Linked DNA regions of Kaistia algarum. The protein of the gene in region 2 interacts with the protein of the main gene of each other region in a pairwise test. Links are inferred from orthologs where the notes say so. Each region holds a gene or a part of one and is shown on either strand. Other genes may lie near its edges. The genes, in order: OSH05_RS08850 and OSH05_RS16365.

The links.
Region 1: the proteins of OSH05_RS16365 (region 2) and OSH05_RS08850 interact in binary tests that used the Escherichia coli proteins (3 or more experiments, as listed by UniProt). The link is inferred for Kaistia algarum from one-to-one orthologs.

The regions. Positions count from the first base shown.
Region 1 is NZ_JAPKNJ010000001.1:1,814,296-1,829,254, forward strand. Bases 1,607-4,545 are described here. They hold OSH05_RS08850 (primosomal protein N'), read right to left. Parts: upstream 4,211-4,545; coding sequence 2,003-4,210; downstream 1,607-2,002. Other genes in these bases: OSH05_RS08845 (nucleoside hydrolase), read right to left, coding at 1,607-1,914; OSH05_RS08855 (transglycosylase domain-containing protein), read left to right, coding at 4,409-4,545. Outside these bases: OSH05_RS08840 (hypothetical protein), read right to left, coding at 1-894; more of OSH05_RS08845, read right to left, coding at 937-1,606; more of OSH05_RS08855, read left to right, coding at 4,546-6,859; OSH05_RS08860 (DnaJ domain-containing protein), read left to right, coding at 6,961-7,620; OSH05_RS08865 (sugar phosphate isomerase/epimerase family protein), read right to left, coding at 7,608-8,441; OSH05_RS08870 (ImuA family protein), read left to right, coding at 8,632-9,510; OSH05_RS08875 (Y-family DNA polymerase), read left to right, coding at 9,476-10,888; OSH05_RS08880 (error-prone DNA polymerase), read left to right, coding at 10,885-14,166; OSH05_RS08885 (Dabb family protein), read right to left, coding at 14,180-14,488; OSH05_RS08890 (GMC family oxidoreductase), read right to left, coding at 14,485-14,959.
Region 2 is NZ_JAPKNJ010000002.1:658,178-672,914, forward strand. Bases 4,784-7,500 are described here. They hold OSH05_RS16365 (single-stranded DNA-binding protein), read right to left. Parts: upstream 6,536-7,500; coding sequence 6,032-6,535; downstream 4,784-6,031. Other genes in these bases: OSH05_RS16355 (tetratricopeptide repeat protein), read right to left, coding at 4,784-5,398; OSH05_RS16360 (mismatch-specific DNA-glycosylase), read right to left, coding at 5,449-6,006; uvrA (excinuclease ABC subunit UvrA), read left to right, coding at 6,814-7,500. Outside these bases: OSH05_RS16330 (MBOAT family O-acyltransferase), read left to right, coding at 1-414; OSH05_RS16335 (hypothetical protein), read left to right, coding at 389-1,873; OSH05_RS16340 (MarC family protein), read left to right, coding at 1,930-2,580; OSH05_RS16345 (hypothetical protein), read left to right, coding at 2,642-2,962; OSH05_RS16350 (DUF2306 domain-containing protein), read right to left, coding at 2,988-3,404; more of OSH05_RS16355, read right to left, coding at 3,401-4,783; more of uvrA, read left to right, coding at 7,501-9,744; OSH05_RS16375 (O-fucosyltransferase family protein), read right to left, coding at 9,803-11,752; OSH05_RS16380 (LOG family protein), read left to right, coding at 12,273-13,139; OSH05_RS16385 (hypothetical protein), read right to left, coding at 13,152-13,280; OSH05_RS16390 (ATP-binding cassette domain-containing protein), read right to left, coding at 13,815-14,588; OSH05_RS16395 (ABC transporter permease), read right to left, coding at 14,593-14,737. UniProt on the Escherichia coli protein: Plays an important role in DNA replication, recombination and repair. Binds to ssDNA and to an array of partner proteins to recruit them to their sites of action during DNA metabolism. Acts as a sliding platform that migrates on DNA via reptation.

The DNA.
Region 1 (14,959 bases), on a different replicon or contig from region 2:
CGTGTGCGAGAAGATCTGGCGCACGAAACGCGCGATGACGGGATCGTTCAGATCGACCTTCACCGCATCGGAGGGCTTGGTCTCGATCTTGGTAAGCCAGAGGCTCATATAGACGGCGGCATCCTTGATGCTGCGCTCGCTCGCCGGCTGGAACGGGCCGCCCAGATAGCCTTCGAGGCCCTTGAGGAACGCATCCGCGCGCGGCCGGCTGGCCCTCCAGCGCGTCGCATGGGCAATGGCGGCAAACACCGCCTTTTCACGCAGCCCCTGATACTCGACCTTGTTCCAGCGCGCCGGATGGATCTCATGCAGCAGGAAGGGCGCCGGCACGAATTCCACCTCGCGGTGAAGCGAGGCGACGACCGGGATCAGAACATCCCAATAGGGCGTTCCAAGCTGGAAGGCGCAGACATCGGGATCGGCAGCAAGCTCGGCGAGGGCGCCGGCCGAGAAGAAGAGACCGTCGATGCCGCGATTATAGCTGCCGATGACGCTCGACCCCGAGGAGGAGACGTCGAGGCGGCGGGCCAGCAGCACCTTGCCCGGCTGGTTGAGGATCACCGAGGCGGCGTCGCAGCGGAGCATGAAGATGTCGGCATTGACGATCGCACCAGGCGCATCGCCGAAATAGGCGAAGAGGGGCTCGAAATTCGGGCCGTATTTGTTCGGATAGACCCCGCCGGGCGGCACTTCGCGGATCTCGACAGTCGGATAGCCCTTGATCCCGGCCGCTTCGCCCTCACGATTGATCGAGACGACGCGGAAGCCGTTCGCCTCGAAGGATTGAACCGCGTCGGCAATGGTCAGGCCGACGCGGGAGAGTTGGCGTGCTTCGTCATCGCCACCGAAGCGCGGCGGGATCGAGGTCACGAGGACGATTGTGTCGCTCGTCATCAAATCTGCCCCCAAGAGCGCGCGCCGCGCCCGCGATGCGCCTCAGGCTCGTGCCGCGGCCCCGGCGACGATCGTATCGAAATAGAGCTTCAGGAAGCGCTCGGCGTCGCCGTCGATGCAGATCGCGTGATCCGGGCGGCCGCTCCAGGCATTCTCATGGAACTTGCGGCTGTTGGGCTGCTGGATCGTCTGGCCGATCGCAATACCCTCGGTCACCACGCGCAGCGGACCCAAGCGCGTCGTGAACAGGGTCGGATCGAGCAGATAGGCGACGGCGGAGGAATCATGCACCGGGATGCCTTCGAGCCCTGTCGTTGAGCTGTAGAAGTTGGCGTAGAAGCGGGTGATGTCCCAGATGAACTGTCCGGCCTTGCCGCCCGCATCGCGTAGCGCTTCTAGATAGGCAACGCTCATGACCGCTTCCTGCGTCACGTCGAGCCCGACCACGGTGATCGGCCAGGCGGCGCCGAAGATCTCGTCGGCGGCGTGCGGATCGCCGATGATGTTGGCTTCGGCGACCGGCGTCACATTGCCGGAATGGCCCTTGTAGCCGAAGGCGCCGCCCATGATGACGATCTCGCGGACCAGCGGAACGATGCCCGGATCCTGCCGCAGCGCGAGCGCGAGGTTGGTCATGCGCCCGACGGCGACGATGGAGATCTCGCCCGGATTGTCGCGTACGGTCTTGATGATGAATTCATGGGCCGGCAGCTCGTGAACCTTCGAACGGATCACATCCGGAAGCGGGATATCACCAAGGCCGTTTTCGCCATGGACATAGGTCGGCGGCGCGGTCGGCTCCATGACGACCGGACGGCCGGCGCCCTGAACGACGGGCGCTGCGATATCAAAATAGTCCTTCAGGAACAGCCCATTGCGGGTCGTCGTCTCGATCGTCGCATTGCCCAGCACGGTGGTTATGCCGACGAGATCGACGTCGGGTGAATATTCCAGGAACAGCAGCGCCATGGCGTCGTCAACGCCGGGATCCGTATCGTAAATGACCTTCTTCGGTGCCATGTTTGCCTGCTTTGCGTGGGGCGCCGTTTGACCGGCGGGAAGCCCATGGGCTAACCCGCCCGGCCCCGTTCCGCAACCCTTAGAACTTTTAAAGAAAGCTCTGCGGATCGATATCGACCTGAACCTTGACGCTGCCGCGAGGCGGTGGCGCCGCTGCGAGCCAGCCGCGCAGGAAGTCCTGCAGGTCGAAGCCGCGCGGCGCCTGGACCAGCAGGCGGAAGCGGTGGCGGCCACGCAGCACGGCCAGCGGCGCCTCCGACGGGCCCAGCACCATGGCGATCGTGTCGATCGGGGCGGCGCGTCGCAGCGTTCCGGCATAGGCATGAGCCCCGGCCCGGTCGGCGGCCGAGACGATGATGCCGGCGAGGCGGCCGAACGGCGGCAGACCCGAGACACGGCGCGCCTCGATCTCCCGCGCATAGAAGGCCTCGCGATTGCCAGACGCGATCGCCGCGATCACGGGGTGTTCGGGAGCATAGGTCTGGAGATAGGCATGGCTGTCGCCGCCAGCCCGTCCGGCACGTCCCGTCACTTGCGCGAGCAGCTGGAAGGTACGCTCCGCCGCGCGCGGATCGCCCTGGGCGAGGCCGAGATCGGCATCGACCACGCCGACAAGGGCGAGCAGCGGGAAATTATGCCCCTTGGCGACGAGCTGGGTGCCGATGACGATGTCGGCCTCGCCGCGCCGGATCGCTTCCAGCTCATCTCGCATGCGCTGGACGCCGCCGAGAAGATCACTGGAGAGCACGATCCGCCGCGCCTCGGGAAAGCGGGCTGCCACCTCCTCGGCGATGCGCTCGACGCCGGGACCGCAGGCAACGAGGCTGTCCTCGGCGTCGCAGACCGGGCAACGGTCCGGCCGTGCTTCGCTGTGACCGCAATGATGACAGACGAGCTGGCCGCGGAAGCGGTGCTCGACCAGCCAGGTGGAGCAATTGGGGCATTGGAAGCGATGGCCACAATGGCGGCAGAGCGTCAGCGGCGCATAGCCGCGTCGGTTCAGGAACAGCAACGTCTGCGACTTCGCCGCCAGCGTCGCCTCCATCGCCTGAACCAGCACAGGTGACAGGAACGAACCCTTCTCGGGCGGATGGAGACGCATGTCGAGCGCACGGATTTCCGGCAGCTTCGCGGCGGCAAATCGCGTCGTCAGCTCGATGCGGCGATAGCGGCCCTGATCGGCATTGACGCGGCTCTCAATCGAGGGCGTCGCCGAGGACAGAACCACGGGAAATCCGCCGATATGGCCACGCACCACCGCCATGTCTCGGGCATTATAGGTGACGCCTTCCTCCTGCTTGTAGGCGCCGTCATGTTCCTCGTCGACGATGACGAGGCCGAGCTTCGGGAAAGGCAGGAAGAGCGCCGAACGCGCGCCGACGACCGCCTTCGCCTCGCCGCTCGCCACCGCCCGCCAGACGCGTTCACGCTGGCGCGGGGATACCTCCGAATGCCATTCCGCCGGCCGCTCGCCGAAGCGGCGGGCGAACCGATCGAGAAAATCCGTGGTGAGCGCGATCTCGGGCAGCAGGATCAGCGTCTGCCGACCGCGGCGCAGTGTTTCTGCCACGGCCTCGAAATAGATCTCGGTCTTGCCCGAACCGGTGATGCCGTCGAGCAGGGTCACGCCATATCCGCCCTCGGCGGCCATCTTTCGCAGCGCCTCAGCCGCCTCGCTCTGGCCGTCGTCGAAACGCGGCCGGGCGTGGTCGGGATCGGGTGGAAGGGTCGCCGGCGGCGGCGGCAGATGCAGGACGGCGAGGCTGCCCGCCTCGATAAGGCCGGAGACGACGCCCGACGAGACGCCCGCCGCGGCCGCGAGGGCCGGGCGCGACCATGGCGCGCCATCAGCGGCGATGTCGAGCACGCGGCGGCGAGCCGGCGTCAGGCGCTCCGGCGGCGGACCGGCGATGCGGACCGCCTCGACAGCGCGCTCGGGCTCCAGCGCCCCCGGCGCGCGCAGCACCATGCGCAGGACCATGCCGCGGGGGGTCAGCGTGTAGTTCGCGACCCAGTCGACGAATTTGCGGATGGTCGGATCGAGCGGCGGCGCGTCATAGCGATGGGCGACCGGACGCAGGCGGTTATGGCCGACCGAGCCATCCGGCACATCATCCCATACGGCTCCGACGATCTCGCGCGGGCCCAGCGGCACACGGACGATGTCGCCGGGGGCAAGCTCCAGGCCATTCTGCACGCGGTAGGTATAGGGTCCGTCGACCGCGACCGGCAGCAGAACCGAGACCGTACGGCCGACATCCACGGGGCGCATCCTTTCAGCAGAGTTGCGGAACATGGCCCCGCCGGAGCCGAAAGGAAAGGGCGAACGACCCAGCGAACCCAGCCCTCCCTTCTTAAGGAACAACGCAGAGTTCTCATGGTATTTTAGAAAGCGAATCAGCGATTTCCCGTGAAATCGCCGCATTCGTCGGTCACTCGCTCGCAAGGGGCCGGACGTTCCGGCCGGCCGTTATCAAGGGATACCAGGACGAGCATGGCGAGACCGCTCACGCGCCGAGACCGCATCGAGCCTGTGATGGACAGGCCCCGCGAGAGTTCGGACGAGGATCTCGATATCGGCCTCAGCGAGGACGACCGGCCGGCGGGCAGCTCGGGCGGGCGAGAGAAGCGATCGCGCCGGGGAGGCGCACGGCGCGTCGCCGACGACATCGAGGACGCGGAGTTTTACGACATCGAGGAAGTAGCGCCGCGCCGCGCCCGCGAACGCCGCAAGCCGAAGCCAGAACGGCGGCGGCGTGGTTCCGGCGGCGGCGGTTTTTCGCTCTTCCGTCTTTTCCGACGCACGGTGAAATGGGGCATCATCCTCGGTGTCTGGGGAACCGTGCTCGTCGTCGGCGCACTCGCCTATTATGCGAGCCAGATGCCGTCGTCGGCCGATTGGTCGGTGCTGCCGAAGCGGCCGCCGAACATCAAGATCCTCGCCAATGACGGCTCGCTCATCGCCAATCGCGGCGATACGGGCGGCGAGTTCGTGCGCATCGAGGATCTGCCGCCCTATCTGCCGGAGGCCGTAATCGCGATCGAGGATCGCCGCTTCTACAGCCATTTCGGTGTCGATCCGATCGGCCTTGCTCGCGCCTTCTATACCAATGCCCGCGCCGGCGGCGTCGTCCAGGGCGGCTCGACGCTGACCCAGCAGCTCGCCAAGAATTTGTTCCTGAAGCCGGAGCGCACCTTCGAGCGCAAGCTGCAGGAAGCGATGATGGCGCTGTGGCTTGACGCCAAATATTCCAAGCAGCAGATCCTCGAAGCCTATCTGAATCGCGTCTATCTCGGCGCCGGGGCTTACGGCGTCGACGCGGCGGCGCGGCGTTATTTCGGCAAATCGGCCCGCGACGTCACCCTGAAGGAGGCGGCGGTGCTGGCCGCGCTCCTGAAGGCGCCGTCGCGTTATGCCCCAACCAGCGATCCCGACGCGGCCGATGCCCGCGCCAAGCTCGTTCTGGAAGCCATGCAGGATCAGGGCTTCATCACGGCCGACCAGGAAAAGCAGGCAGCCACCGTCGCGGTCGTTGCTCAGGCCGAGGGCGAAGGCGGCGGCGGCCGCTATGTCGCCGACTGGGTGGCGGATCTCGTCCCCGACGTCGTCGGCGCCCTTGATCAGGACGTCGTCGTCGAGACGACGATCGACTCGCATCTCCAGGATGCGGCCGGACGAGCGATCACCGAATCGCTCGACAAGAGCGGCAAGACCTATGGTGTCAGCCAGGGCGCATTGGTCGCGCTCGACGGCACCGGCGCGGTCCGCGCCATGGTCGGTGGGCGCGACTACCAGAAGAGCCAGTTCAACCGCGCGGTCGAGGCGAAGCGTCAGCCGGGATCGGCCTTCAAGCCCTTTGTCTATCTGACGGCGCTTGAATTCGGTCTGACCCCGGACACCGTCCGCGTCGACCAGCCGACGCGCATCGGCAAATGGGAGCCGAAGAACTACGAAAAGACCTATCGCGGCCCGGTCACGCTGCAAACCGCGCTGGCGCTCTCGATCAACACGATCGCCGTCCAGCTCGCCAACGAGGTCGGTCCCGACACGGTCGTCGCCACGGCGCACCGGCTCGGCATCACCTCGCAATTGCAGCCCAATCCCTCGATCGCGCTCGGCACGTCCGAGGTGAGCCTGCTTGAACTGACCGACGCCTATGCGCCCTTCGCCAATGGCGGCTTCGCCGTGCCGCCGCATGTCATCACGACGGTGACGAGCGTCGACGGCAAGGTCCTCTACCAGCGGCCGGCCTACAAGGCGACGCAGGTCATCGACCCGACCAATGTCGGCATGATGAACACCATGCTTTCCGATACGCTCTCGCGCGGAACCGGCCGCAAGGCCGCGATCGCCGGCTGGCCGGCGGCGGGCAAGACCGGCACGACGAACGATTCGCGCGACGCCTGGTTCGTCGGCTACACCGCGAACCTCACGGCCGGCGTATGGCTCGGCAATGACGATTTCAAGCCGACCAAGCGCATGACGGGCGGCAGCTTGCCGGCGCAGATATGGAACCGCTTCATGGTCGAGGCGCATCAGGGCGTCGCGGTCGCGAATCTTCCCGGCGACTATAGCTACCAGAATGCCAGCCATTACCAGACCTTCGGCGACGACCAGCAGGGTGGCCAGGAGGGTCTTTCGGACATGCCGCAACCCGGCACCGGTGGCCTCGTCCCGCCGGATACGCAGACCACGGGCAGCACGCAGCCCGTCTATGGGAATGATCCGGAGTCGGGTGACGGCCCGGTCGCGCCCTCGGTCGCGAACGATCCCAATTATCTCGCCAATGGCTCGCCGCCGATCCACCGCGAATCGATCTTCGATGGCGACAATGCCGGCGGCCCCGTGCCTCCCGCCAATGTCGGCCAGGGTGGCAATGACGGCTATTACGAAGCGCCGCCACGCCAGGGTGGGTTCCTGCGCCGCCTGTTCGGCGGCGGCTAGTCGAACGCCAAGAGTGGACTTTCTGGCGCTAGCATGACTTTCTGCGCGCGTCATCGATTCCGGGCGCCGGCTTGCGGCGCCGCCTGACCGCGGAGCCGTCCTTGGGCGAAAAACGCAGCCTTTATGTCGAACTCGGGGTCGATCCCGACACCAGCGCGGCCGAGATTGACAAGGCCTATCGCCAGAAGGCTCGCAAGGCCCATCCCGATACCGGCGGCAGTTCCGCGGCCTTCCATACGCTCGCTCACGCCTATGACGTTCTCTCCGACCCCGATCGCCGCAAGGCCTATGACGAGACGGGCTATGAGGGCGAACTGATCGCGGAGAACATCGCCGCCCGCGCGATGGAGCGCATCCATGAACTGGTCGCCTCCGTCCTCGACAGCGAGTTACCGTTTGAATCCGTCGACCTCGTCGCCGCCATCCGCGACACGCTCACCAAGCAGAAGGCGGAGATCGCCGTCGGCGTGAAGAAGCTGGAACGGCAGGCGAAGCGGGCCGAATTGATGGCGGCGCGCTTCCGCAAGAATTCCGGCGACAATTTCATCCGCGGCCTGCTGGAGCGGCGCGCCGCCGACACAAGGCAGAGCGCGGAGAAGACCCGGCACGAGGAGGCCGTCTTCGCCAAGGCGATCGAGCTTTTGGCCGATTATTCCTTCGAACACGAGAAGCCTGCGAAACGGCCGACCGATGCGGCTGCCCCCCGGCCGGCACTGTCCAGAGCCGGCGAGCACCCGGCGGCCGGGTCTCAGGCGAAATAGTTGCGGATAAAATCCCGTTCGATCGCCAGATTGGCGATCTCGTCCGGATCGCTGCCGTCATAGATCAAGGTGTAAGGGCCCCGGAAGCCAGCCGCCGTCGCGGCGGCGAGGCAGTTTGCATAGTCTTCCTCATCGAGTTGGCCGTCGCTGAAATCGCCCTTGGCGTGACAACAGATGGCGATTCGGAAGATCGCTTTCAGATCCTCATATTTGCCGGGACCGGACCAATTGCCGAAATCGCCGTTGAGCCCGACGGCGCCGTCCAGCCTATAGAACAAGCTATGGACCTCGGCCGGGGTCGAAAGAAAATCGAACCAGTTCTCGGTCACGATCCGAACGCCGAGCGTCTCGCCCTGCCGCGCCAGCCGCCTGAGACCTACGACACTGCGCCCCAGCGTCTCCGCGGAATGCTTAGCCTTACCGGCAATCACCCGCGCCTGCTCGGCGCCGAGTTCGGCGGCCGTCTCGATCCATCTGCCGATCCAGGCGAGATCGCGCTCGGCGGTCGCTGGATTGGTGATGTCGCCATATTCGACCAGCAGCGTCTGCAGCGTGATGCCGCTGGCCGCGAGCGCGGCCCGTAACTCCGCAAGATAGACGGGATCGCGGTTGGCGATATGGAACGAGCATATCTCGACGCGATCGATGCCGAGGCCGCGCACCAATTCGGGCATGTCAAGCAGGGAGATCCGCCCTTCGCCATAGGTCGGCTGCGGCGTCGGCGTCGCGACATCGTGATCGGGACGGTTCGGAAAGGTGAGGCCGAGCGTCCGGTGCAGGCTCCAGCTGGAAACGGCGAGGGGTGGCGAAGGAGCCGTCATCGGCATTCTTTCGGACGGGGTTGGGGCGTCGAACGCGGCAAGGCGGATTATCGCTCAGTGGCCTCATGGGCCGCCGATATTGAGCGAGCGCCGCTTGGCGCGCAATGAGCCACGTTGACTCTTTCCTCATCCGGAGTCGTTATAGAACAAATCATGAACATACAGCGACGATGGAGAACGGGTGGCGAGGATGGGCTTGGAAGCGTCGACCCTTTCCGCATTGCGGCAGCGCATCGCGGCGATCGAGACGGCGGGCGAGATTGCGCGTCCGGCGGCGTCCCGGCTCGTCCCGATCGATCGCGGCGAGGTCGACGCCCATCTCGGCGGGGGGCTCGCCTGCGGCGCGCTGCACGAATTCCATCCCGCCTCCGCCGGCGACCAGGTCGCGACGAACGGATTTGCCGCTCTGCTTGCCTTCGCCAGCGCGCCGGCTAAGCGCCCGATCGTCTGGATAAGGCAGGATCATGCGGCGCGCGAGGGCGGCGAACTCCATGTCGACGGGCTTAGCGCGCTCGGGCTCGACCCCGCGCGACTCGTGCTTGTGCGTCTCTCCCATGCCGTCTGCGTGCTGCGGGCGGGCATCGAGGCGGCACGCAGCACCGCCATCGGCGCTGTCCTCATCGAGCCCTTCGGCGAGCCCAAGGAGCTGGACCTGACGACGCAGCGCCGGCTCGTCCTCGCGGCGGAGGCGTCCGGCGTCACGCTGTTCCTGCTGCGACCAGGCGCCCGGCCGATGCCCGGCAGCGCCGAGACTCGCTGGGAAGTCCGCTCCGCTCCCGCGCAGCCACTCGCCCTCGATGCGCCGGGCCATCCGACCTTCGATCTGACCCTATTGCGCCATCGCCACGGACCGGCCGGCGGTCCGTGGCGCCTTGAATGGAACCGCGACGATGGACGCTTCGTACCCCCGCCGCTTCTGCGCGATCCGGCTGCCCTTCCTCGCCTCCGACCGGCTGCGCCGCCTGCCGAGGGGCTCCTTCTCCCGCCTTTCGCCGGAAAAGCCGCTGCTGATCGTCGAGAAGGTCAAGGGCGCCATGCGCATCGCCGCGCCGGATCCGGCGGCCCTTAGGCTCGGCCTCGGCCCCGGCCTCGCGCTCGCCGAGGCACGGGCTCGCATCGCCGATCCGGACGTCGCCGATATCGATAGCGCGGCCGACGACGCGCTGATGGAGCGCCTCGCCGATGGCTGCGAGCGCTATACGCCGCTGGTCGCCCGCCAGGATGGCAACGAACTCATCCTCGACATCACCGGCGTGGCGCCGATCTTCAAGGGCGAGGCGGCGCTGTTCCGCGATCTGCTGCGCCGCCTGGCCGCATCCGGCCTCACCGCCCATGGCGCCATCGCCGGTGCGAGCGAGGCAGCCCGCGCGCTGGCCCGTACCGGCCGCTCTCGTATCATCAAACCGGGACACGAGGCGCAAGCCGTCCGGCCGCTCCCGGTGGCGGCACTCGACCTCGGCGAGGCCGAAACGCTGGCGCTATCCCGCGCCGGACTGAAAACCATCGCCGACCTTGTCGACCGGCCGCGCGCCCCGCTCGCCGCCCGCTTTGGCGCAACCATCGTCGAACGGCTCGAAAGACTGACGGGGCGGGCCGAGCACCCGATCTCGCCGCGCCGGCCGATGCCGGTCCTGGTGACGGAGCGGATCTTCTTCGAGCCGGTCGTGCGCGAGGAAGACATCAGCGCGACGCTCAAAATTCTCGCCAGCCAACTCGCGCGGGAACTGGAGGCGCGCGGCGAGGGCGGTCGTGGCTTCGAGGCGTGCTTCTACCGTGTCGACGGGGCCGTGCGGCGCATCGCGGTCGCGACCGCCCGGCCGAACCGCGATCCGCGAATGCTGCAACGTCTCTTCGGTGAGCGGCTGGACGCTCTTTCCGATCCGCTCGATGCCGGCTTCGGCTTCGACCTGATCCGCCTCGGCGCCTTCCGAACCGAATCGATGACAGAGGCTCAGGCGACCCTTGACGGCAATAAGCAGGATGAAGGCGCCGTCTTCGATCTCGTCGACCAGCTCGGCGCTCGCTTCGGCACCGCCCATGTGCTGCGCTTTGCGTCGGAGGACACGCATATTCCCGAGCGCCGCTCGCGCCTCTTGCCGGCGATCCAATCCAGCGGCGCCCTCCCTGCGATCGAGGCTCAGCCCGGAGAACCGCCGCTGCGCCCGCTCTCCCTCCTCGATCCACCGGAGCGGATCGAAGCCCTCGCCGAAGTGCCCGACGGCCCGCCACTGCGCTTCCGCTGGCGCCGCGTGCTGCACGCCGTAGCCCATGCCGAGGGGCCCGAGCGCATCGCGCCGGAATGGTGGCGCGAGGAAAAGGCACCGAAGACGCGCGATTATTATCGCGTCGAGGACAGCGAAGGCCGCCGCTTCTGGCTCTATCGCCAAGGCCTCTATGAAGGCGGGGAGCCCCACCCGCTCTGGTTCATGCACGGACTGTTCGCATGAGCATTGCAACTCCGCTTTATGCCGAACTGGCCTGCCTCAGCAATTTTTCCTTCCTGGAAGGCGGGTCGCATGCCCATGAGCTCGTTACGCAAGCCCATGCGCTTGGCCTCTCTGGTATCGCCATCGCGGATCGGAACACGTTCGCCGGCATCGTTCGGGCCCATGAGGCTTGGAAGAGCAAGATGCATGGCGAGACTTGGCGGAAGGGGTTGAAGCTCCTCGTCGGCGTTCGCCTCGTCTTTGCCGATGGCACGCCCGACATCCTCGCCTATCCGACCGACCGGCCGGCCTATAGCCGGCTCTCGCATCTGCTGAGCCTCGGCAAGGGGCGCACGTCGAAGGGCGAATGCGAGATCCGTTTTGAGGATCTCCGCACCTTTCAGGAGGATTCGCTCTTCATTCTGATGCCGCCCCGTGGTTCCACGGACGGTATCGGCGCTCCCCTGAAAGCGCTCGCGGCTCTGGCGCCGGGGCGAAGCTGGCTGGGCGCCGCCTTTTATCGCCGCGGCGACGACCGCCGCCGCCTTGCCGCTCTGGCGCAGATCGCTCGCAAGACCGACGTTCCCCTGATTGCCGTCAATGACGTGCTCTATCACGCGCCGGAGCGTCGCCCCCTCCAGGACGTGCTCGCGTGCATTCGGGAAAAGACGACGATCGAAAAGGCCGGCCGCCGGCTGGAGATGAATGCCGAACGGCATCTGAAGCCGCCTGCCGAGATGGCGCGACTGTTCCGCGACCGGCCGGAGGCCATTGCCGAGACGATGCTCTTTATGCGGCGCATCACCTTCACGCTCGACGAGATCGAATATCAATATCCGCGCGAGCCGGTGCCGCTCGGTACGACGCCGCACCGCTATCTGCAGGCGCTCGTCTTCCAGGGCGCCAAGAAGCGCTATCCGCTCCGGATACCGCCTGCCGTGCGCAAGCAGATCAAGCATGAACTGCTGATGGTGCGCCGGCTCGATTATCCGGCCTATTTCATTACCGTCCATGACATCGTTGAGTATGCGCGCGAGATCGGCATCCTCTGCCAGGGACGAGGATCGGCGGCCAATTCAGTCATTTGCTTCTGCTTGGGCGTCACCTCTGTCGACCCGATGCGGCACAAGCTGCTCTTCGAGCGCTTCCTGTCGGCCGAGCGCAAAGAACCGCCCGACATCGACGTCGATTTCGAGCATGAGCGGCGCGAGGAGGTGATCCAATATATCTACCGCCGCTATGGCCGCTTGCGCGCATCGATCTGCGCTACCGTGATCTCCTATCGGTCCAAGAGTGCCATCCGCGAAGTCGGCAAGGCGCTCGGGCTCTCCGAGGATGTGATCCTGGCGCTGGGCGGCACGATCTGGGGGGGCGGCTGGGGTTCGGGCATCCAGGAGAAATTCGTGGCCGAGGCCGGTCTCGACCCCGCCAATCCGACCATCCGCCGCGCTATCGACCTTGCCATGGAACTGCGTGGTTTTCCCCGACACCTCTCCCAGCATGTCGGCGGCTTCGTGCTGACGCGAGCCCTTCTTAACGACCTGGTGCCGAGCGGACCGGCCGCGATGGAGGATCGCTCCTTCATCGAATGGGACAAGGATGACATCGACACCGTCCAGATGATGAAGGTCGATATCCTCGGTCTCGGCATACTGACCTGCATCCGCAAGGCCTTCGACCTGATCGAGGGCGCTGGCGGCGTGTCTTACGAGCTGCACACCGTCCCGTCCGAGGATCCGGCCGTCTACGACATGCTCTGCACGGGCGATTCGATCGGCGTCTTCCAGGTCGAGAGCCGGGCGCAAATGAACATGCTGCCACGCCTCAAGCCGCGAAAGCTCTATGATCTCGTCATCCAGGTCGCGATCGTCCGCCCTGGCCCGATCCAGGGCAATATGGTCCACCCCTATCTGAAGCGGCGCATGGGTCTCGAGAAGCCCCATTATCCTTCGCCTTCGCCGCAGCATGGTCCCGCGAACGAATTGGAGGATGTCCTCAGGCGCACCGAAGGCGTGCCGATTTTCCAGGAGCAGGCCATGAAGCTCGCGATGGTCGCAGCAAAATTCTCCGGCGACGAGGCCAACGGCCTGCGCAAGGCGATGGCGACCTTCCGGCGCAATGGAACGATCGGATCCTACAAGGAGAAGATGGTCGGGCGGATGATCGAGCGCGGCTATGAGCAGAGCTTTGCCGAGGCCTGCTTCGCCCAGATCGAAGGCTTCGGCGAATATGGCTTTCCCGAAAGCCATGCGGCGAGCTTCGCCAAGCTGGTCTATGTCTCGGCCTGGCTCAAATGCCACCATCCCGCCGCCTTCGCCGCGGCGCTGCTCAATTCACAGCCGATGGGATTTTATGCGCCAGCACAGATCGTGCGCGATGCGGCCGAGCATGGCGTGCCGGTGCATCCGGTCGACGTCAATTCGAGCTTCTGGGACAACACGCTCGAACCCACGGAAAAAGGTCTCGCGCTGCGGCTCGGCTTCCGCCAGATCGACGGCTTTCGCGAGGACTGGGCGTTGAGGATCGCGGCGGCGCGCGGCCGGGGCTTTGGTTCCATGGACGACTTCGTCCGCCATACCGGGCTCGAACGCCGGGCTTATGAAAAGCTCGCCGATGCGGACGCCCTGCGCTCGATGGACCTCGACCGTCGCGAGGGTCTGTGGCAGGTCCGCCGCCTGCCAGATTCGCGGCTTCTACCGCTGTTCGCGGCGGCGGATGCGGCCGAACTGGCTGCAGAGACCGACGTGCCGCTACCGGAAATGCCGCTTTCCGAGCATGTCATCGCCGACTATCAGACGCTGCGCCTGTCGCTGAAGGCCCATCCGATGAGCTTCCTGCGCGCGCGCCTCGCCGGGGAACGCATCCTTTCGGCGCAGGAGACGACGGCGCTTGCCGACGGGGCAGCCGCGCGGATGGCCGGCGTCGTGCTAGTGCGCCAGCGGCCCGGCAAAGGCAATGTCGTGTTCATGACGCTGGAGGACGAGACCGGAATCGTCAATGTCGTCGTCTGGACCCGGCTCTTCGAAAAATTCCGCCGCACGATCCTTGGCGCGAAGCTGGTCCTCGTCGAGGGCAATATCCAGCGCAGCCCGGAGAATGTCGTGCATCTGGTCGCGACGAACCTCGTCGACCGGACAGACGATCTGCGCCATCTGTCGGAGGATCGCCAACCGAAGCTCGATCCCTCTCGGGCCGACGAATTCCTGCATCCGCAAGCGCCGCGCGGCCCGAAACGCCGCCCCGGCGGCCAGCACCCGCGCGACGTCCGCATCATCCCGAAATCACGGGATTTTCACTAGGAAAGATCAGGCTTCAATAAGAAAGATCGTAGACGAGAATGCCGTCCACACCGCCCTCGGCCGCCGCCACGATCTTCGCGCCGACCTTGGCATGGGCCTCGTCGGCGAGATATTGGTCGCGGGCTTCGGTGCTGCGAAAGGTCACGATGAACCCTTCGGAGAAGCCCTTGTCGAGGCCTTCGGGGCTCGAATTGGCGCCGATGATGATCTGGGTCAGCCCGGGAATGCGCGGCTTAAGCGCTTGAAGTCCCTTATAGATATCGTCGCGCATGGCATCCGTGGCGTCCTTGCGGTAACGAATGAAGACGCAGTGGCTGATCATCGGCTTTCCACCCTTTTTGCATCGGCGACTCGCGGCCGCACTTCTTCGATTGCCGCGATTCTAGCCCGTGGCAGCGGCGAAACGCCACGAATAAGATCAGCCGCCTTTTCTCCGATCATGATGGTCGGCGCATTGGTGTTGGATGAATTCACCTGCGGCATGATCGAGGAATCGGCAACGCGCAGTCCCTCGATGCCGCGAACCTTCAATTCCGGATCGACGACGGCGTGCTCGTCGATGCCCATCTTGCAGGTGCCGGCCGGGTGGTGGTCGGTCTTGGCGTGACGACAGCCATAGTCGAAAAGTTCCTGGTCGGTCCGGATGCCGTCGCCAGGCAGTCTCTCAGCCATGATGAACGGCGCGAATGCTTTCTGGCGGAAGATCCCACGGGCGAGCTTCAAGCCTTCCAGCGACATTTCGCGGTCATAGGGGTCTTCCCAATAATTCGGATCGATCAGCGGCGCGGCGGCT
Region 2 (14,737 bases):
CTGGCGGCCAATCGCTGGTATTCGCGCTCCAGCCTGCCACGCCTGCCGGCATCCTTCGCCTGGCCCCTCACCTTCCTGTTCGTGACCGTCACCTGGGTGCTCTTTCGCTCGGCGAACCTCAGCGACGCCGGCGTGCACCTTTCGGCGATGGTCGATTTGCCGAGCCTCGCCACCGACAGCTTCCGGCCGTTTCTGGATCGGGCAGCCTTCAACCGCATGATGGCACTAGTCGTCTTTGCCGGCGTCCTCGCCTTCCTCGCCCCGACGGCAACGATGATCGCCGGCGCAACGATCTCGCCGGACCGCAAGATCGCGCTGCGCGCCGCGATCCTCGCCGGTATCCTCTTCGGCATGGCGCTCGTAACCTTCACCGGCGGAACGTCGACGAATGACTTCATCTATTTCCGCTTCTGACAAAAGCCGGTTCAGCCGCGCGGCGCTGAAGGCAGGCGCGCGCCGCAATCTTTCCGTGATGGCGTTGTTCGCGGTGCTGACACTCGCCGCTTATATCGGCCTCGTGTTCTTCCAGCTTGGCAGCTGGTCGAAGGCAGAGTGGTGGCTGCGCGACATCATCAATCTGCGGCGGATCTTCTACACGGAGGAACTGGCGAATTTCCCTCCCGATCAGCAGAAGACCCTGATCATTGGTGGGTCCGCGTCGCTCTTCGGCGTCAACAGCCGGCAAATCCAGACGGAGATCGGCGAGCCCGTGCTCAATCTCGGCCTCCATGCCGGTCTCGACATTGATCTGCTCATGTCCGCCGCCAACGAATATGTCGACACCAATGACCGCGTCGTCGTTCCGCTTGAGTTCGAACTCTACAACCGCGAAAGCCCTACCGACCTGACGCCGGCGAATTTCCTCGCCTTTTTCTACGCCTACATGAAGCCCGTCCCGCTCTCGCACTATCCCGAGATCCTCATCGCCGTGTCGCCGGTGCAGATCCTGGAAGCCGCATGGGAGAAGATCGAGGCCGGGCTTCGAGGCAAGCGACGCCATCCGCTGCTGGATGATCCGGCACTTCTCGCCGACTGGCAGAAAGTCCGGGCCGAGCCCGGGCTGAAGGGCTATGGGCCCTACGACTATTCGACGATGACGGATCACGGCGACAAGGAACTGATCCTCAATACGCCGCCTCGATTGTTGAAGACACTGGCGCCACTCAATACACCGATCGTCGCCAACCTATCGCCCTATGGTATCCGCCAGCTCACGACCTGGCGCGACATCATCGCCGGCGAAGGTGCCAGCATGTTCCTGACCTGGCCCGTCATTCTGGAGGACGATTCCGGTTCGATCTTTAACGAGAGCTACTGGAACCGTCTGATCAAGCTTGCAAAAGCGTCGTCCGAGCAGGGGCTTCCCATCTATTGCGATCCGGTCGCAGCGGTGGTGCCCAGGCAGTACCGCTACGACACCGTCTACCATCTGAATGCCAAGGGTTCGGCGATCTATTCGGACGGCCTCGCCGCCTGCATCCGGGACATCGAGAAGCATCCATTCGATTTCGCGTCGGCGGATCCGAAAGACCTCGCCCGGCGGGCGCGGGAGAAGGTCGAGGGGCTGCGGATACCGGCGGAACCGCTGGTCTTCCCTTATGAGCGAAATCTCGTCCGCCTCCATCGCCTGCAAGCCGCCATCGACCAGATTCATGCGGAGGGCGGGGCCTATCCTTCTACCCTGCCGCCGGGCCCCAACGCTGCCTCGCTCTGGTATAAGAGCGACGGCAAGGACTACAAGCTGCTCGCCGAGGATGCGGACGAGTGCTACGTCGTCGAGATGGTGGCTCCCGACCGCGTCGACCCGGTTCGCCGCAAGGACGAGAGTTGCGGCGCCTATGGCTATTGGAGCGCGGGCGCGGCGGACTGGTAGGCTAATCGACAGCGTGCCAAGCTCGCCTTGCTAAGCAGGCGGTCTCGGAGGTCGCGGTGGCGGACTATTGGCTGAATGCGCTGGTGACGCTGTTCGTGACACTGGATCCGATCGGCCTCGCGCCAATCTTCGTTGGCCTGACGCGCGGCATGACGAAGGAACAGCGTCGCCAGACGGGGTTCCGTGCGACGTTGACGGCCGCGGCAATCCTGTTCGTCTTCGCGCTTGGCGGCCAGGGGTTGCTGAATTTCCTCGGCATCTCGCTTTCCGCCTTCCGCATCGCTGGCGGACTGCTGCTTTTCTGGATCGCCTTCGAGATGGTTTTCGAGCGGCGCGACAAGCGCAAGCAGACTTCCGCCGACCGGGCGCTGGGCGAAGAGGCCATGACCGGCGAAGACGTCCGCCACATCGCGGTCTTCCCGCTCGCGATTCCGCTGATATCGGGACCCGGCGCGATTTCTGCGACGATCCTGACCGCGTCGTCGGCGCCGAACCTCCTCGCGCTGATCGGCCTCCTCGTCATCATCGCAGCGCTGATCGGAAGCTGCCTCGTCGTGTTCCTGCTCGCCGGTCCGCTCGACCGCGCACTCGGCGAGACCGGACGGATCGTCCTGACGCGCCTGCTCGGTGTGCTGCTCGCCGCCCTATCCGTGCAGTTCGTCGCCGACGGCGTGGTCGCGATCGCCAAGGCGGCGACGCAGCCTTAAGCAACGGGGCATTCGGTGCTAGACTTCGCTGCCGCCGAAACCGGCGGCGGGAGGAACAATCATGTTCATCGCACGCTGGCAGATCGACGCCCGCTTCGGCCACAAGCAACAGGCGATCGAATTGATGAAGGAATGGGAGCGCGATATCGGTTCGAAAGCCGGCATCGACATGAAGCGCTCGGTAATCAGCACAGGCTCCATCGGCGCTCTGGAGGCCACCATCGAAAACAACATCGCGGTGGAGAGCCTGGCCGAACTCGAAACCTTCTTCGAGGCGATCGCCAAGATTCCGGCCCATGCCGAATGGGGCAAAAAACTCGAGCCCTATGTTGTGTCGGGAACGTCGCGCTGGAGCATCTTCCGCGTGGTTGCCCAGAACTGAAGGCGTACGGATCTCGGATGACAGACTATGGCGCGGCCGGCACGGCCACGCCGAAGGCGACTTCGTGCATGATCCGGCCTGGCATGAAGGTGAAGAAGCCGGCGATCACCAGCGCGCCGGCAAAGATCATCGTCATGGCACGCTTATGCGCGGCAACGCGGTGGCCGCGGGCATGGGCAACGGCGCCCGGAAGGGCCACCAGGGTCACAACCGACAGGATGTGAATCGGGCTCCAGTCGCCCCAGGACCGCATCGTGTGAATGAAGAAGGATGATCCGGCCACCACGACCATCAGCGCCACCCAGATAAAGCCGAGCGAGCGGTGCGGCAGCGTTCCCTTCGGCGCCAGGAGTTGAACGAGCCCCAGCGCGAAGGCGGCAATAGCCGAGAAAGCGTGCAACTGGATTACCGGTCCCGCGGCCAGAAGCGGCGCCAGTGTCACGCGAGAGTTCCTTGGCCTCCGGCAAAGCGCTCCGCGGCCGCGGCGGCGATCCGCTCCAGCACCTCGTCCCACTCGCCATCCCGCTTTTGCAGGAAAAGCCGCGCCGTCGGATACCAGGGCGAATCCTCGCGCCCCTCCATCCACCGCCATTCCGGCGAATGCTTGAGCGCGACGAAGACCGGACGACCAAGCGCGCCGGCCAGATGCGTCACGGCCGAGTCGATCGAGACGATCAGATCGAGGTTCATCATCACGGCCGCCGTATCCATGAAGGAATCCGGCCCGGTCGCGAAATCATCCGGCAGCGTCTCGACCCGCATTACCGCAGGCAGATCGGCGAGTTGTTCGAGTCCATGGCCCTTCTGCAGGCTGATCAGCGTCACATCCGGCAACGCGGCTAGCGGAGCGAAGGCGCGCAGCGGCACGGATCGGACGCGGTCGACCTTGGCATTCGGATTGCCCTGCCAGGCGATGCCGATGCGCAGCCGCCCGGGAGGCAGGCGATCCCGCCATGCCTCGACCCGCTTCGGATCGGCAGTCAGGTACGGAACGCCACCTGGAGCGACATCCGAGCCGGCATGCAGCATGTAAGGCAGGCTCATCACCGGCACATGCATGTCATGCAGCGGCACCTTTTCGGCGCGTCCGACGACGGTGACATTGCCGAGGCTAGACAGAATGGCCCGCAGCGGCGGCTGTACTTCGAGAATGACCTTGCCGCCCCTGCCCTGCAGCAGCTTGACGAAGCGGCTGAACTGGATGGTGTCGCCGAGGCCTTGCTCGGCATGGACCAGCAGCGTCCGGCCGAAGACTTCCGACCCGTCCCATTCCGGCGTCGAGAACTCGCGCTTCTCCCAGCCGCCCATGGCGCGGCGGCGCTCGAAATCGGGCCAGCCCTCCTGAAAGCGCCCCAGCGAGAGCAGCAGCGTGCCGCGGCCATAGATCGCCTCGTCCGAAGCCGGATCGATCCGCAACGCGGCTGAATAGTCCCGCAGCGCCTCCGCCTGCCGACCGACGAGCCGCAGTGCATTGGCGCGGTCGGTGCGCGCGCCGGCATGGTTCGGCGCCAGCGCGAGGGCCCGGTCATAAGCGTCGACCGCCTCGTCATAGCGATCGAGCTCATAAAGCGCGTTGCCGCGCAGGGCGTGATATTCGGCCGAAAGCGCCGGCTTGCCGCTGGCTCGATCCAACGTCGCTAGGGCGTCCGCCGGTCGGCCGGCGACAATCTCCGTGCTCGCACGGCTTGCGAGAATGCCGACATCGTCCGGACGCAGCGCGATGGCGCGATCGAAACTCGCCAGCGCCTCCTCCGTGCGGCCGAGATCCTGCAACGCCACGGCGCGGCTGATCCATAGCTCGGGAAAGGCAGCGCCGGAGGCGACGGCGCGATCGTAGAAGGCGATCGCCTCAACCTGGCGCCCAAGAACGCGCAGCAGTCGGCCCTTGTTGTGGAGGAAAGCGACATGCCGTGGCGCAAAGGCGAGCGCCTTGTCGAAGCTCGCCATCGCGTCGTCGAAGCGGCCGAGCTCCTGCAGGCGGATGCCGCGATTATTATAGGCCTCGGCGAAGTTCGGCCGGACGGCAATGGCCCGCTCATAGCTCGCCAGCGCCTCCTCATGCCGCCCGAGCGACTCCAGCGCCGTGCCGCGATTGAAATAGCCTTCGGCGAATTTCGGGTTGGCCGCCAGCGCCTTGTCATAGGCCGCTACGGCATCGGCATGGCGGCCGAGCTGCTGCAGGCTCGTCGCCTTGGCACTGAGGAGTTCCGGCACGCCCGGCTTCATAGACAACGCCTTGTCGAAGCTCTCGACGGCCTGCTTGTGCTGGCCGAGCCCAGCCTGGATCAGAGCAAGAAGATAGCGCGCATCGAAGACGTTTGGCCGGGCGGAGAGAACCAGCCGGCAATTGCGCTCCGCCTCCGCAAGCTGGCCGGCATTATAGGCGCCGACCGCCTTGGCGAAGGTCGCCTGGAGCGACGATGCTGGGTTGCTCATGGTTCGCGCGTCCCCTCCCCGGCCCGAATACGCCGGAACACCGCAGGCTCTTAGACATTTACCCGTTCAAGATCAACGCTCTGCAACCGCCGGGCAGCCTCAATCGTCCGGCCGGCACGCACCGCAGCAGCCAGGCCGAGCCAGGGGTCCAGCGACCAGTAGGAGCCCGCCGCGCCGGAGGGCGAAGTGAGGACATGCAGGCGGCTAGCCCCGATTCGCTCAACCTGCTCGCCATAGGGGATGGTGCCTGTCGGCCGGCCGAGCGCAAGGCTCGCCGCGCGTTTCGAGGTAAAGGCAAGAAGAAGCGGCCGATAAATGCCGATCTTCTCATGCAGCGCGGCGGCGTCGACGCGCGACAGATCGATCGCATCGTCCTGCCCGACATGCTCCTTAGCAACATCGGTCAAACCGATGCCGAAGCCGAGTACCTCGCGAAACTCGGCCGGCTGCAACCGTCGCGGCGTCAGGCCGACTTCATGAAGCGTCGGCCAGAACTTGTTGCCGGGCTTTCCATAATAGGCCCCCACCCGGGCCGACCAAGCCCCCGCCCCCGTTCCACAGAACACGACATCAAGGTCGGGGGCGAGAATATCGGGAAGGATCGGCATGGAACGCAACGCCGGTCTGGAACGCCTAGAACGGGATGTCGTCGTCGAGATCGGCGCCGAAGGAGCTGGAGGCCGGGGCGGGCTGACGGGCGCCGCCGCGTGGGCTTTCCATCGGGCTGGAACGGCCGAATTCGCCGCCGCTACCGGCGCCGTAGTCACCCGCCTCGCCCCCGCCCGAGCGGCCATCGAGCAAGGTCAACTCGCCACGGAAACGCTGCAGGACGATCTCGGTGGTGAACTTCTCCTGGCCGGACTGGTCCTGCCATTTGCGCGTCTGCAACTGGCCCTCGATATAAACCTTCGAGCCCTTCTTCAGATATTGCTCGGCAATCTTGGCGAGATTCTCGTTGAAGATCACCACACGGTGCCACTCGGTCTTTTCCTTGCGCTCGCCGCTGGCCTTGTCGCGCCAGCTCTCCGACGTCGCGATGTTCAAATTGACGATCGGATCGCCGGACTGCGACCGGCGCACCTCCGGGTCGCGGCCGAGATTGCCGACCAGAATTACCTTGTTGACGCTGCCGGCCATGTTGGCTTCCTTCTCTCACTTTCCCGGTAGGATAAACCGAAACGACCGTCACGGCCCGGCGCAATCGGGCTTGTCCACATCGAAACGGCCTCATGTTCTCTTTTTGTTCTAGACAAGTCCAAACGATCTGGCAACATGGCTTTCTAGATTCGATGACGTTGTCGTTCGATGCGCTCCAAGGGCGGCGCTCTTGCGGTGCCGCTTCTTGTTTCAGCGGCTCGATTGCCTAAATTGGCGTGTCGGCCATCGTGCCGGCAGCTCTCCGACGGATTGGTCACATGGTTCACGACACCGACGCACCGCGCCCGGGCGCCGCCACGGGCAAGTACATATCGATCCGCGGTGCGCGCGAGCATAATCTCAAGAACATCGATATCGATATCCCGCGCGACAAGCTCGTCGTACTGACCGGGCTCTCGGGATCCGGAAAATCGTCGCTTGCCTTCGATACGATCTATGCGGAAGGCCAGAGGCGCTATGTCGAGAGCCTGTCGGCCTATGCGCGCCAGTTTCTGGAGATGATGCAGAAGCCGGATGTCGACCAGATCGACGGCCTCTCGCCCGCGATCTCGATCGAGCAGAAGACGACGTCGAAGAACCCGCGTTCGACGGTCGGCACGGTCACCGAGATCTACGACTATATGCGCCTCCTGTTTGCGCGCGTCGGCATTCCCTATTCGCCGGCAACAGGCCTGCCGATCGAGAGCCAGACGGTCAGCCAGATGGTCGACCGCGTGCTGGCCCTGCCGGAGGGGACGCGTCTATTTCTGCTCGCGCCGATGATCCGCGGCCGCAAGGGCGAGTACAAAAAGGAACTGGCGGAGTTGCAGAAGAAGGGCTTCCAGCGCATCAAGCTGGACGGCGTGTTCTTCGAGATCGACGAGGCGCCTGCGCTCGACAAGAAGCTCAAGCACGACATTGACGTCGTCGTCGACCGCATCGTGGTGCGCGGCGATATCGCCGCGCGGCTGGCGGATTCGTTCCAGACGGCGCTGGAACTGGCCGAGGGCATAGCGGTTGCCGAGTTCGCCGATGAAAAGGACGAAAAGGGCAATGAGCGCCGCGTCCTGTTCTCGGAGAAGTTCGCCTGTCCCGTTTCCGGCTTCACCATCGCCGAGATCGAGCCGCGCCTCTTTTCGTTCAACAATCCCTTCGGCGCCTGCCCGGAATGCGACGGGCTCGGCTCGGAGAAGAAGATCGATCCCGACCTCGTCGTGCCGGATGGCTCGCTGACGCTAAAGCAAGGCGCCGTCGCGCCTTGGGCGAAGTCTTCCTCGCCCTATTATGTGCAAACGCTGGAGGCGATCGCCCGCCATTTCGACTTTGCGATGACCGACCCCTGGGACGAGATTCCGGAGGCAGGACGCAACGCGATCCTCTATGGCACCGGCAAGCAGGAGGTCGAGTTCGTCTATAATGATGGCACGCGCGCCTACAAGACGAAGAAGTCCTTCGAGGGCGTCGTCACCAATCTGGAGCGGCGCTGGCGCGAGACCGAGTCGAACTGGGCCCGCGAGGAGATCGAGCGCTATCAGGGCGCGACGCCATGCAAGGCCTGTGGCGGCGCGCGGCTGAAGCCGGAGGCGCTGGCGGTCAAGATCGCCGGCAAGCACATCGCCCAGATCTCCGAGATGTCGATCCGACATGCTGCCGCCTGGTTCGGCACATTGCCGGGCGAACTGAACGACAAGCAGAACGAAATCGCGGTGCGGATCCTCAAGGAGATCCGTGAGCGCCTCTCCTTTCTGGTCGATGTCGGTCTCGACTATCTGATGATGTCGCGCAATTCCGGCACGCTATCCGGCGGCGAGAGCCAGCGCATCCGCCTCGCCTCGCAGATCGGCTCCGGGCTGACGGGCGTGCTTTATGTGCTCGACGAGCCGTCGATCGGCCTGCATCAGCGCGACAATGAACGGCTGCTGGAAACGCTTAGGCATCTGCGCGACATCGGCAATACGGTGCTGGTCGTCGAGCATGACGAGGACGCGATCCTGACCGCCGACTATGTGGTCGACGTCGGCCCGGCGGCGGGCATTCACGGCGGCGAGATCGTCGCCAAGGGCACGCCGGCCGAGATCATGGCCAATCCGGCGTCGCTGACGGGGCGCTATCTTTCAGGCGAACTGGCCGTCGAGATACCTGAGAAGCGCCGGCCGATTTCCAAGACGAAGAAGATCCGCGTCGTCGGCGCGCGCGGCAACAATCTGAAGAATGTCTCGGCGGATATCCCGCTCGGTACTTTCACCTGCATCACCGGCGTTTCCGGTGGCGGCAAGTCGACCTTCCTGATCGATACGCTCTATGCGGCCGTCGCGCGGCGGCTCAATGGCGCCCATATCCATCCGGCCGATCATGACCGGATCGAGGGGCTCGAGTTCATCGACAAGATCATCGATATCGACCAGTCGCCGATCGGACGCACACCGCGCTCCAACCCGGCAACCTATACCGGCGCGTTCACGCCGATCCGCGAATGGTTCTCGGGCCTGCCGGAAGCGAAGGCGCGCGGTTATGGGCCGGGGCGATTCTCGTTCAACGTCAAGGGCGGGCGCTGCGAGGCCTGCCAGGGCGACGGCGTCATCAAGATCGAGATGCACTTCCTGCCGGACGTTTATGTCACCTGCGAGGTTTGCAAGGGCAAGCGCTACAGCCGCGAGACGCTGGATGTGAAGTTCAAGGGCAAGTCGATCGCCGACGTGCTCGACATGACCGTCGAGGAGGCGCGCGAGTTCTTCCAGGCGGTGCCGGCGATCCGCGACAAGATGGAGACGCTCGACGAGGTGGGTCTCGGCTATGTCAAGGTCGGCCAACAGGCGACGACGCTTTCCGGCGGCGAGGCGCAGCGCGTCAAGCTCGGGAAGGAGCTCTCCCGCCGCGCCACCGGCAAGACGCTCTATATCCTGGACGAGCCGACGACCGGGCTACACTTCCACGACGTCGCCAAGCTCCTGGAGGTGCTGCACAGCCTCGTCGACCAAGGCAACACCGTCGTGGTGATCGAGCACAATCTCGAAGTGATCAAGACGGCCGACTGGATCATCGACTTAGGTCCGGAGGGCGGCGATGGCGGCGGCGAGATCGTGGCGGAGGGCCGGCCGGAGGACATCGCCAAGGTGGCGGCCAGCTATACGGGCCGCTTCCTGAAGCCGGTGCTCGCGCGTGGCATACATCCGCGTAGCCACGCACAGGGCAGCCAGGCAGCGGAATAGTCAACTCGACACTGCGAAGGACCCTGGGGCAACGGGAATTCCGGTTGCGCCAGGTCCACTACCGCGCCGACTTCGCCTTGCGCCGCAGGGAAATTCCCGATTGCAGCTCTCCGAACTCGTCCGGGGCATCAACCGGCACCGGGAAGGCGAATTCACTGAGCAGAGCAGAAGGATCTTTCAGCGCCGTGACCACGTCCTGCCGCTTAATATAGGCAACGCCGCCCGAGACGATTTTCCCCTCCAACGCATAGGCGAAGGCCGTTCGGCCGTGCTCGTCGGGATCATGGGCCCAGCCATGGATCCATCGGAGGCCCGAGGGCGAGACATAGGCGCGCTCGGCATAGCAATAGGCGAGATGGTCGAGCGTCTTGCCGCGCGCGGAAACAGCGTCGCCGATCGCCTTTGACAGACGGATCGAAACCGTCTCGATATTGCGTAGGACGTGGGGATACCCCCCCGGCGCCGAGAGGGCCAGAAGGCCCGGCAGGCGCCAACTGACATCGAACAGAAGCTCATCGTCGCGTGTGCGCAACGATGCCTGCGCCGCATCGCGCGATCGCCCGGCGAGCCGCCCGAGCCATGCAAGCGCCGAGATCTGAAAGTCCAGATTGAACAGCACATCCTGATGGTGGATCTGGAACGGATGAAGCCTCTCACAGTGCTGCAGTCGTTGCCGGAGATCGCGAAGGACCGGCTCAATATCCAGAGTGTCCTGACGCTTTTTGGACAGGAACGGTAGCCGCTCGGTCCAGCTCGGCTTCTCGCCCATAGCCTCCCCGAGCACGTCGTCGCTGATCGCGGTGACGAGGCTCTCCACGGTCGGGTCGTCGTGACGCTGCGCACCGCCCGCGGCGGCAAGCGCCCTCAGCGAGGTCGTCCGCGCTCCAATCCGGTCGCCGCGAAAAGCCTGGACGGCGGCGAGACTGTTGAGCGCGCCGCAGAAATCCGGCTCCAGCGCGACGGCTCTCTCGACCAGCTGCGTCCTGTCGCCAAACTGAACCTTGTCGCCGAAAATCCCCAGATACCAGAGAATGTCACGAACGAGCATCCGTCTCATGAAAACCGGTAGGTCGCTGCGCTCCAGGTCGCACTCAATGGCGCTGCGCAATACGCTACCGGTCTCCTCGCGGCCGAACATCTCGTGCGTACCTCGCAGCGGCACTCCCGATACATTCGCCGCCAGGCGACTGAACGCGCTGGTCGTCGGGCCGAGAACATAGGTTCCATGCGACAGCATCCACATGTCGACCAGCGCACGCTGAACTGGCGCGAGGCCGTCATAATCTGCGATCAACTCCTGAGGGCGACGCACACGGTCATATTGCTGCCGGAGGAACGCCGCGTAGTCGAGATTATCCGAAAGGACGAGAACATGGTCCGCGCCGCCGGCTAGGAGCCGCTCAATGGCCCGCTCGACGAGGGCGCGCGGCGTGTACTTCTCCATCGGCAGGAACTGGCGCCAGTCGCCTTCGACAATATCGCCGGCCCGAACATGGATCGCCGCATATCGCCCAATCGGAAAGCCGGCAGCCATTGTCGTGAGCAGGTCGATAATGACGGGGTTCCAGCCGATCTGGCGGACCGCCTGCCCGAATCTCGCCGTGGCCGCCGCGTGATGCTCATCGCGGAAGCCGAGCGTCGCTGCATATTCCGAAACCTCGATGGCGGCTCGGCCACCCATCTTGGCGGCACGATCGCCCGCCTTGCGCAACTCGTCCTTCGCCCGGCCGATCGACCAATCGGTCGGATCCGTCAGCATCTCGCAGCCATTGAGCGCGGCCTCGTCAAGGCGGTGCGTGGCGAGGAACTCTGGCGAGAAAATGGCTTCGGCCGTGCCCGTACCGCTGTCGCCCGCAGGCCAGGCGAAACGAAAATCGGCGTCCAGCACCTGCGCCAGCGCATAGCCATTGATGACGGCGTTCAACCGTCCACCAAGGCCGTCCCAGCGCCGTGCGACGACGATCGGCCGCTGGGCCAGCGGACTAACGGACAGAGACAAGGCGGGCATGGTCGGTTGACATCCGGAACTCGGCGGCCCGGGGAAAACTGACGAACTCCGGTCTTGGATATCCCGAGGCAACTTTGCCCATGACGGGGACCGACGATCCAGAATTCGAAATTGAATGCACTTCGCCAGCCAGCCTGTCGGCCCAGCCGGCGGCTTCGTTGAAAAGAAACATGACTGTTCCCTTCGGCGCGTAGCATCCGCTCATTCGAATCGCCAAGTGACTTGCAATCTTCGCCGGTGACGAAGACACGAGATCCCACGGTCCCGAGACCGTTCAGGATCCATTCGAAAAAGCAGGATTAGATTCCGCGCCTTTAGACCCAATATCAACGACCGACCCTAGATCGACCGCCGGCTGCTACCTTGTGGCGAGGTTCGTGCCCCAACGAACCCCACACAAAAGCCCGGCTTTCAAGATAAAACCCGACTCTGCTAGTTAGAATAGCCGCTGACCCGGCAAACGACAATCCCGGCGGCGCCAGCACCGCATCATCGATCCGCTCAACGCTGTGAGATTGACTTGGTACACGAACGCCGCATCGTCGCCATTCGCGGTATCGACACGGTCGAGGAAAGGCCAACGTTGCAGAAAACATATCCCCTCAATTCGGCCCAACTCACCTCACCTTCCTATCGTGTGCCAGCCCTCGACCCGGACTTCCTACTGGGCGATTCCATGCGCGGTGTCCGGTTCCTGTTGGAATACGCCAAGGCCGAGGAAGTCCTGCGCCTTCACGCCATCCGCTCGACAGTCGTCGTCTTCGGCTCGGCCCGCAGCGACGAGGGCGCGCCCGGCCGGCGCGGCGCCTGGTATGACGAAGCGCGGAAAGTGGGCCGCATCGTCTCGGAACGTGGCGGGGCGACGGCGGATCATGGGGGCTTTCGGGACAATGTGATCGCCACGGGCGGCGGACCGGGCATCATGGCGGCGGCCAATCGAGGCGCGTTTGAGGCCGGCGCGCCATCCATCGGCTTCAACATAACGCTGCCGCATGAGCAGGCGCCCAATCCCTGGACGACGCCCGAACTGACCTTCCGCTTCCACTACTTCGCGATGCGCAAGATGCACCTCGCCATGCGGGCCAATGCGCTGATCGTGTTCCCAGGTGGCTTCGGCACATTCGACGAATTATTCGAGCTGCTGACGCTACGCCAGACCGGCAAATCGCCGCCGATCCCGGTCGTCCTGGTCGACAGGGACTATTGGACCCGAGCGATCGGCTTCGATGCCCTGGTCGAAGAAGGCATGATCGACCACCAGGATCTGTCGCTCTTTTCCTTCGCCGACGACGCGGAGGCGGTATGGAAAGAACTAGAAGCCGGCGGCGTTGGCCGCCATCGGGGGGAGCATGACGATCCGACCTCAGCCGTTCCGGCGATCGACTGAAGGCGGGGTAGCTCAGTAACCCGCCTGCCGACGATATTGTTCAGCCGTCGCCGCTGCCTGCGAAGCCGGCACCAGGACATAACCACGCTGCGACATGCAGGATTCCGACACCCGTAGCGCCGCATTTGTTGCCGTCGTCATTGGCGGAACTCCGCAAGCAGCGCTGTCCGCCGCGAACTGATCAGCGAGAGCCGGATTGGTGCGGCCACTCTGGCCATCGGTCCGTACCCAACGCAGCGGCTCCTCCTGCAAGTTGGGGCTACCGACTGGAGCCGAGACCTGCATGGGAGGAGCAGACTGGCAACCGGCAAGGGTCGCAAAGGCGAGTATGGCGAGGGCGCAGACGCGAGGATGGTTCATGAACGTACAATCTCAAAGAACAACCTTGGTTCCCGCCGACGTCAGATCCGACGAGTCGATGGAGCTAATCTAGCAACATTGACTCCATACAGCGACCGGCGAGGGTGCGATTGCCTGACCGACGTTGCCGCGAAGCCTCAGTCGGAGCGACCGGTCCGCTTGACCAGTAAGACTGCCGGGTCAGCCGCGGCCTCGTCAACGATATACCGAGGCTCCATACGGATAGCATCGCATCGACGTGCGCGCGGCGGTCAAGGGTCGTCGGGCTAAGCGCTCTCGCAGACGCGGTCCCCCGAACGTCCCTTACCGTCTCCTTCAATGATGTCCCGCAGCGCCCGACAGCTCCGACATGCCGGTGATCACATCCTCGACTGCCGAAACTGACGTCTTCTTCGGATCAATGTCGTCAGCGACGACCTTGCCGCGTCGCATGACGACGATGCGGTCCACCACCTGGAAAACATGGTGGATGTTGTGGGCGATGAAGATGCAGGAATGACCGGAATCGCGCGCATTGCGTACGAAACGGAGCACGCCCTGCGTCTCGGCGACGCCGAGGTTGTTGGTCGGCTCGTCGAGGATGATGAGATCGCTGTCGAAGTGCATGGCTCTCGCTATGGCCACGGCTTGGCGCTCGCCGCCCGATAGCGAGCCGATCGGCGTCGTCGGCGGAATGTTCTTTGAGATGCCGACCTGCTTCAACAGCGCGTCCGCCACCTTGTTCATCTCATCCTGATCCATGCGGTTCAGGAAGCGCGGGCCTTTGATCGGCTCACGGCCGAGGAAGAGGTTACGGGCGATCGACAGCTGCGTGACGAGCGCCGAGTCCTGGTAGATGGTCTCGATGCCGGCAGCAATGGCGTCGCTCGTCGAGCGGAAGGCGACCTTCTTGCCGCGGACATGGATATCGCCGCTGGTCAGCGGCACAGCGCCCGAAAGCACCTTGATGAGCGTCGACTTGCCGGCGCCGTTATCGCCGAGCAGGCCGACGATCTCGCTCTCGTTGACATGGAAATTCACACCTTCGAGCGCCTGGACCCGCCCGTAGGATTTGCGGATGTTCGTCATCCGGATCAAAGGTTCGGCCATTCTATCACGTCCCCGCCTGATGCCGGCGTTCCAGCCATGAATGCAGAGCCATCATCCCGAGGATGATCGCGCCGATGAAGATGTTGTAGGCGAGCCCCGGCACGCCGATGAGCACGATGCCATTGCGCATGATGCGCAGGATCAGGATG